One region of the Micromonospora sp. AKA38 genome, then DNA from elsewhere that is predicted to be linked to it. Evidence: riboswitches for the same ligand, from Rfam matches in the RefSeq annotation. Region 1 holds a riboswitch; the other holds the start of a gene.

Region 1 (3,395 bases):
ACCGTACCGGTGACGAACTGGTGCTCCGGGTCCTGGAAGACCGAGCCGATCCGGCGGGCCAGCGCCGGCGCCCGCCAGCGGTGCGGGGGAGTGCGCGCGTCCCGCCCGGCCAGCTCCGTGGCCGCGGTGACCGTGCCGCTGCCGGGGCGCAGCAGGCCGCCGAGGAGCAGTGCCAGCGTGGACTTGCCGGCGCCGTTCGGGCCGAGGACGGCGAGCGCCTCGCCGGCGCGTACCCGGAGGTCGGTGGGGGCCAGCCGGGGCGGCAGGCCGAGCCGGTCGGCGGTGAGCAGCACGTCGCCGGCCGGCGCGGTGGCGTGTCGCGGCGGCACGGTGTGCCCGGGCACCCAGACCCCGGCGGCGGCGAGCGCCTCGCCGTGCGCGGCGAAGACCGCGCCGGGCGGCCCGTCGGCGCGCACGCCGCCACCCGGTTCCAGCACCACCACGCGGTTGACGAGCGGCAGCGCCTCGGCGACCCGGTGCTCCACCAGGATCAGCGTGGTGTCCGGGTCGAGCGCGTCCGCGACCGCGCGGCGGACCAGCGCGGCGCCGGCCGGGTCGAGGTTGGCGGTCGGCTCGTCGAGCAGCAACAGCCCCGGCCGCAGCGCGAGCGCCCCGGCGAGGGCCAGCCGCTGCTGCTCGCCGCCGCTGAGCGCGGCGGTCGGGCGGTCCCGGTGGTAGGGGAAGCCGACCCGGCGCAACGCGTGGTCGACCCGGGGCCAGATCTCCCCGGCCGGCACGCCGCGGTTCTCCAGCCCGAACGCGACGTCGTCGCCGGAGCGGGCCATCACGAGCTGGGTCTCCGGGTCCTGGAACAGCACACCGACGCGTTCGCGGGCCTTGCGCGGGTCCAGCCCGTCGATCTCGACGGTCCCCTCCTGCTCGCCGGAGTCCTCCGGCAGCAGCCCGGCCAGCGCCGCCAGCAGCGTGCTCTTCCCGGCCCCCGACGCCCCCAGCAGCAGCACCCGCTCCCCGCTCTCGACGCGCAGGTCCACCCCGCGCGCCGCCCAGCGTTTCCGCCCCCCGTGCCGCCACCCGAACCCCCGCAGAACCACCCCGCTCACCGCGCCACCCCCTCCCCAGCCTCGTTGATCAAGAAGTTCGCGTCAGGGAAACCGCCCGCCGCCGACGCAAACTCCTTGATCAACGGCGGACGCCGTCAGACCAGGGCGCGGTCGCGGCCGGCGGGGAAACGGTCCAGGACGCCGGTGTTGGCCAGGGCGCGGGTCAGCAGGTGGGCGCCGAGGCCGGCGACGACCGTGGCGCTGACGATCGTGATGAGCGCGTACGGGATGCGGTAGGAGGTCAGCTCGTACGCCTTGTTCCAGTAGACGAAGTCGAAGATCGCCGCGCCCAGGCCGGTCAGCGCGCCGGCCAGCACCGCCACCGGCAGCTTGAACGAGCGGTAGCGGAACGCGGCGAACGCCAACTCCGCGCCGATGCCCTGCATCAGGCCCTGGAGGATCACGATGCCCGCCCACTGGCTGCCCAGCAGCGCGGAGACGATCGCGGCCACCGTCTCGCAGTAGAGCGCGGCGCCCGGCTTGCGGATGATCAGGCCGGCGAGCACCGCCGGGATCAGCCACACGCCGTAGAGCACCGCCTGCGCCGGCGGAAAGAACGCGAACGCCGCGTCGGTGGCGCTCCAGAGCAGGCCCCAGGCCCAGAAGACGACGCCGAAGGCGACGGCGATGACCGAGGCGACGACGATGTCGACGGTACGCCAGCGGTTGCTGTCGGTGTGGTTCACGGTGGCTCCCAGTTCGTGGTGAGGAACCAGGAGAAGACGCACGCCGCGCCCGGAATGCCGGACGTCGACGCGGCTGGAGGTCGACCGAACTCCCTGCGCTGGCATTACCCAGATCAGGTTCGAGGGTCTGCGGGCACCGGCCCGCACTCTCAGCGCTGTGCGCTCCCCTGTCGGATGTGAAGTTGTCTCGTCGCAGACGCTAGCACCGACGTCGGGGCCGGGCCCAGCAGGGCGACTGTCGGTAGGCTGGCGATCATGCGGGTCGAGACGCGAAATCTGACGTTCGAGGTACGCACCGGCGGCCCCGAGGGCGGCGACCCCGTCCTGCTGCTGCACGGCTTTCCGCAGCACTCCGGCGAGTGGGACGCGGTGACGCCCGCGCTGCACGCCGCCGGGCTGCGCACGTACGCGCTCGACCAGCGCGGCTACTCGCCCGGCGCGCGGCCGGCGGCGGTCGAGGCGTACCGGATTCCGGAGCTGGTGGCCGACGCGGCGGCCGTGCTGGACGCGCTCGGGGTGACCGCCGCACACGTGGTCGGCCACGACTGGGGCGCGATCGTGGCCTGGGGCCTGGCGGCGGCGCACCCGGAGCGGGTGCGGACGCTGACCGCGGTGTCGGTGCCGCACCCGGCCGCGATGGGCCACGCGCTCGCCAACGATCCCCGGCAGAAGGCCAAGTCCGCCTACATGGCGCTGTTCCGGATGCCGGGCAAGGCGGAGAAGGTCCTGCTGGCGCTGCACGGCGCCGTGCTGCGCCGGATGCTGCGCGGCGTCGGCGACGCGGCCACCGTCGCCCGGTACGCCGACCCGATGCGGGAGCCGGGAGCGCTCACCGCGGCGCTGAACTGGTACCGCGCGATGAGCGGGTCGGACATGAAGGCGGTCGGCCCGGTGGCGGTGCCGACCACGTACGTGTGGAGCGACAAGGACGTGGCGGTCGGCCGGACCGCCGCCGAGGCGTGCGCGGGACACGTCACCGGCGACTACCGGTTCGTGACCCTGGCCGGCGTCAGCCACTGGATCCCCGACGAGGCCCCGGGCCCGCTGGCCGAGGCGGTCCTGGCCCGGGTCCGAGGGACGGAGGAGGCATGACGGTGAGCGCCGAGGCGTACCTGGCGACGGTGACGTCGACGATGCAGCAGGTGGCCACCGAGCAGCGGGGGAACGTGGCGGAGGCGGCCGATCTGATCGTGGCGGCGCTCCGTGCCGACGGGGTGGTGCACGCGTTCGGCACCGGGCACTCCGAGGCGCTCGCCATGGAGATCGCCGGCCGCGCCGGCGGGCTGGTGCCCACCAACCGCATCGCGCTGCGCGACCTGGTACTGCACGGCGGCGAGCCGGCCGACGTGCTCGGTCCGAAGCTGGAACGCGAGCCGGCGGTGGCGCGCCGGCTCTACGAGCTGGCCCCGGTTCGGCCGCCGGACGTGTTCGTGCTCGCCTCCAACTCGGGCGTGAACGGGGCGATGGTCGAGTTCGCGTCGATCGTGAAGCAGCGCGGGCACGGGCTGGTGGCGATCACCTCGGCGCGGCACTCGGCGCGGATGACCTCGCGGCACCCGTCCGGGCGGAAGCTGGCCGACTTCGCCGACGTGGTGCTGGACAACGGCGCCCCGTACGGCGACGCGACGCTGCCGTTGCCCGGCGGCGG
Region 2 (3,395 bases), 650 kb from region 1:
AGCGGCTGGCGGCGGCGCGCTGGGACACCATCGAGGCCATCGAGGCGTACGCCGCCGAGCGTGGGATCAGCATGCTCCAGGTGGCCATCGGCGGGCTGGCCGCCCGGCCGGCGGTGACCTCGGTGATCGCCGGCGCGACCACTCCGGACCAGGTACGCGCCAACGCCGACGCGGGCACCTGGCAGCCCACCGACGAGGACCTCGACGCCCTGGACGCCCTCCTCTGACGGCTCCCGCGTCGCCCGTTGGGTGGGCAACTCGGTGAGTGGAACGCTATGGCTGTCTCCGGGGGGATTTGACGTTCATGGCGTTCCACTCACGGGCGGCGTTCCGCGAGGGCCTGGCGGACTAGGGCGACGGTGGCGGTTGGGCGGCGCAGCACGTCGTCGGCGGTGAACCTCAGCACGATCCAGCCGGCCGCGCGGAGCGCGTTGAGGCGTGCCACGTCCCGCCGGAACTGGGCCCGTTGCCGGTGGTGGTCGCCGTCGTACTCGACCGCGAGGCGCAGCGCCGGCCAGGCCAGGTCCACCCGGGCCAGGAAGTGCCCGCCGGCGCGCACCTCATGCTGGGCGGTCAGCGGGCCGAGGCCGGCGTCGAGGAGGAGCAGCCGCAGCCGCGTCTCCATCGGGGACTCGCTCAACGGCTCGGCCAGCGCCAACACCTCGCGTAGCAGCGGTGCACCCGGCCAGCCCGGGTGTTCCGCGGCGTAGGCGCGCAACGCGGTCAGTTCCACCACCCGCCGATGCAGCAGCGCGTCCACGGCGACCAGCGCCTCCGCCCGGGGACCGGCGCGGCCCAGGTCGAATGCGGTACGCAGCGGTGTGGTGACCGGCAGTCCGGCGAACCGGATGCGGTCCCGCTCCGGTAACGGCGACCGGATCACGCGTAACCGCGGATGCGGGCGCAGCCGAACGGCCGTCGGCAGCAGCGCGGTCACCGGGGCGTTCCGGGCGAGCAGGTCCGCGCCGAACAGGTGGGCGGCGCTGCGGCCGGCCAGCGCGGCGTCCGGCGGCAGCCGCAACCCGACCGCGTCGCACCACATCCGGTGGTCGTCGGCGCGGTATGCGTCGCGGTGCACGTACACGTCGGGCAGCAGGCGGACCCACGTCGGCCCGCGCAGCATCGGCCGGGTGAAACGTCCGTCGGCAACCGCTCGGCTGGCTCGGAACGGCCACGCGGACAGGTCGCGCGGGACGCGGGCGTGAGTCGACATCCCGGCAGCGTGCCGTGACTCGACGGTCACCCGCCGTCCCGGTCCGCCGGGTGGTGCGGTCCTGGGAAAAAACTCACCCGGTCTTCCGTACGGCGGGGAGGCGTCGTACGGTAGGCCGCAAGTGACCCACGGGAGCCCGGTGTGGACCGGGCTGAGAGGGGGGCTGACAGCCCCCGACCGTTGAACCTGATCCGGGTAATGCCGGCGCAGGGAGGAGCGTTGCCGTGCCGTCCCTGGGACGACTGCATCTCATCACCGACACCCGCCCGGGGCGGGATCCGCTCGGCGTGCTGCGCGCCGCCCTGCCGGTGGGCCGCGCCGAACTCGTCGTGCAGGTCCGCGTGACGGACGACGCCACCGACCGGGAGGCGTACGAGCTGGCCCGCCGGGTGGTCGAGGCGTGCCGGCCGTACGGCACGTGTTGCCTGGTCAACGACCGGTTGCACGTGGCGCTCGCGGTGGGCGCGGCCGGTGGCCACGTCGGGGCGGACGACCTGCCGGTGGCCGCCGCCCGCCGGGTGCTCGGCGTCGACGCGGTGCTCGGCGCGACCGCCCGGGAGCCGGGCACGGCCCGGTCCGCGGTCGCCGCCGGAGCGAGCTACCTGGGCGTGGGCCCCTGCCATGCCACCGCCACGAAGCCGGGGCTGCCCGCGCCGATCGGCCCGGACGGGGTACGCGCGGTCACCGACGCGGTGACCGTGCCGGTGATCGCCATCGGCGGGGTGACCGCCGCGGCGGTGCCGGCGTTGCGGGCGGCCGGGGCGTACGGGGTGGCGGTGGTCGGCGCGCTGTCCGAGGCGGCCGACCCCGCGCACGCCACCGCCGAGCTGCTCGGTGCGCTGACGTGTTAAGCGGGGGCCCCTCCTCTACCGAATGCGTTAACAGGGGGCCCGTCCTTTCCGAGGTGGGGGTGGTGGGGGCGGGGCCGGTGGGGCTGGCGATCGCGTGGCGGTGCGCGCAGCGCGGGCTGCGGGTGAGCGTGTACGACGACCGCCCCGGGTCGGGCGCGGCGCGGGTCGCCGCCGGCATGCTCGCCCCGGTCGCCGAGGCGTACTTCGGTGAGCGGGAGCTGACCGGGCTGCTCGTCGGGTCCGCGGCCCGGTGGCCGGCGTTCGCCGCCGAGCTGGCCGAGGCGAGCGGCGTCGACCTGGGCCACCGCACCGAGGGCACGCTGGTGGTCGGGCTCACCGCCGACGACCTGGCCGAGGCGGGGCGGCTGTGGTCGTACCAGCAGGGTCTGGGGTTGCCGATCACGCCGCTGCGCCCGTCGGCGCTGCGCGACCGCGAGCCGGCGCTGGCCACCCGGGTGCGCGGCGGCGCGGTCGCGCCCGGCGACCACCAGGTCGACCCGCGCCGCCTGGTCGCCGCGCTGCGGGTCGCGGCGGAGCGGGCCGGCGTGACGTTCCGGCCGACGCGGGTCGGCACGCTGTCCGAGGTGGACGCGCGGGTCACCGTGGTCGCGGCCGGCTGCGGCGCGGCGGCGCTGACCGGGCTGCCGATCCGGCCGGTGAAGGGTCAGGTGCTGCGGCTCCGCGCGCCCGCCGGCGGTCCGCCGGGCTTCCGGCACGTGATCCGGGGGTACGCCGACGGCGAGCCGGTCTACCTGGTGCCCCGGGCCGGCGGCGAGGTGGTGGTCGGCGCCACCGTGGAGGAACGCGCGGACGTCGAGGTGACCGCCGGCGGTGTGCTGCTGCTGCTCCGCGCCGCCGCCGAGCTGGTCCCCGAGCTGACCGAGTACGCGCTGGTGGAGGCCGTCGCCGGGCTGCGCCCGGGCACGCCGGACAACGCGCCGGTGATCGGGGCGCTGCCCGGCCGGCCCGGCGTGCTCGCCGCCACCGGGCACCACCGGCACGGCATCGTGCTCACCCCGGTCACCGCCGACCTGGTCACCGAACTGATCGTCAACGGCGAGCCGGATCCGGCGCTCGCCCCCTTCAGCCCGGCACGGTTTTCGAAGGAGCGCCTGTGGAACTGATCGTCAACGGCACGGGGCGGACGCTGCACGACGGCGTCACGCTCGCCGAGGTGGTCCGCGCGGTGACCGGTCAGCAGCGCGGCCTCGCGGTCGCGGTCAACGGCGAGGTGGTGCCGCGCGGCGGTTGGCCGGCGAGCGTGCTGCGCGACGGCGACTGCGTCGAGGTGCTCAGCGCCGCGCAGGGCGGGTGACCGGGATGTCCCTGGA

The links. Region 1 has a riboswitch for thiamine pyrophosphate ahead of TPA0908_RS11130 (ECF transporter S component). Riboswitches for the same ligand answer to the same signal wherever they lie in the genome.
Region 2: it holds a riboswitch for thiamine pyrophosphate, as region 1 does, so the genes downstream of both, thiE (thiamine phosphate synthase) here and TPA0908_RS11130 (ECF transporter S component) in region 1, are expected to answer to the same signal.

Annotation. Positions count from the first base shown of each region.
Region 1 covers NZ_BNEI01000003.1:581,450-584,844, reverse strand. Annotated here, with positions in the region: gene TPA0908_RS11135 (ABC transporter ATP-binding protein) at 1-1,061, opposite strand, end outside; gene TPA0908_RS11130 (ECF transporter S component) at 1,157-1,747, opposite strand; TPP riboswitch at 1,820-1,926, opposite strand; gene TPA0908_RS11125 (alpha/beta fold hydrolase) at 2,003-2,839, shown strand; gene TPA0908_RS11120 (SIS domain-containing protein) at 2,836-3,395, shown strand, end outside.
Region 2 covers NZ_BNEI01000003.1:1,227,821-1,231,215, reverse strand. Annotated here, with positions in the region: gene TPA0908_RS14195 (aldo/keto reductase) at 1-227, shown strand, start outside; gene TPA0908_RS14190 (DUF559 domain-containing protein) at 317-1,213, opposite strand; TPP riboswitch at 1,332-1,443, shown strand; gene thiE (thiamine phosphate synthase) at 1,438-2,064, shown strand; gene thiO (glycine oxidase ThiO) at 2,058-3,188, shown strand; gene thiS (sulfur carrier protein ThiS) at 3,179-3,379, shown strand; gene TPA0908_RS14170 (thiazole synthase) at 3,385-3,395, shown strand, end outside.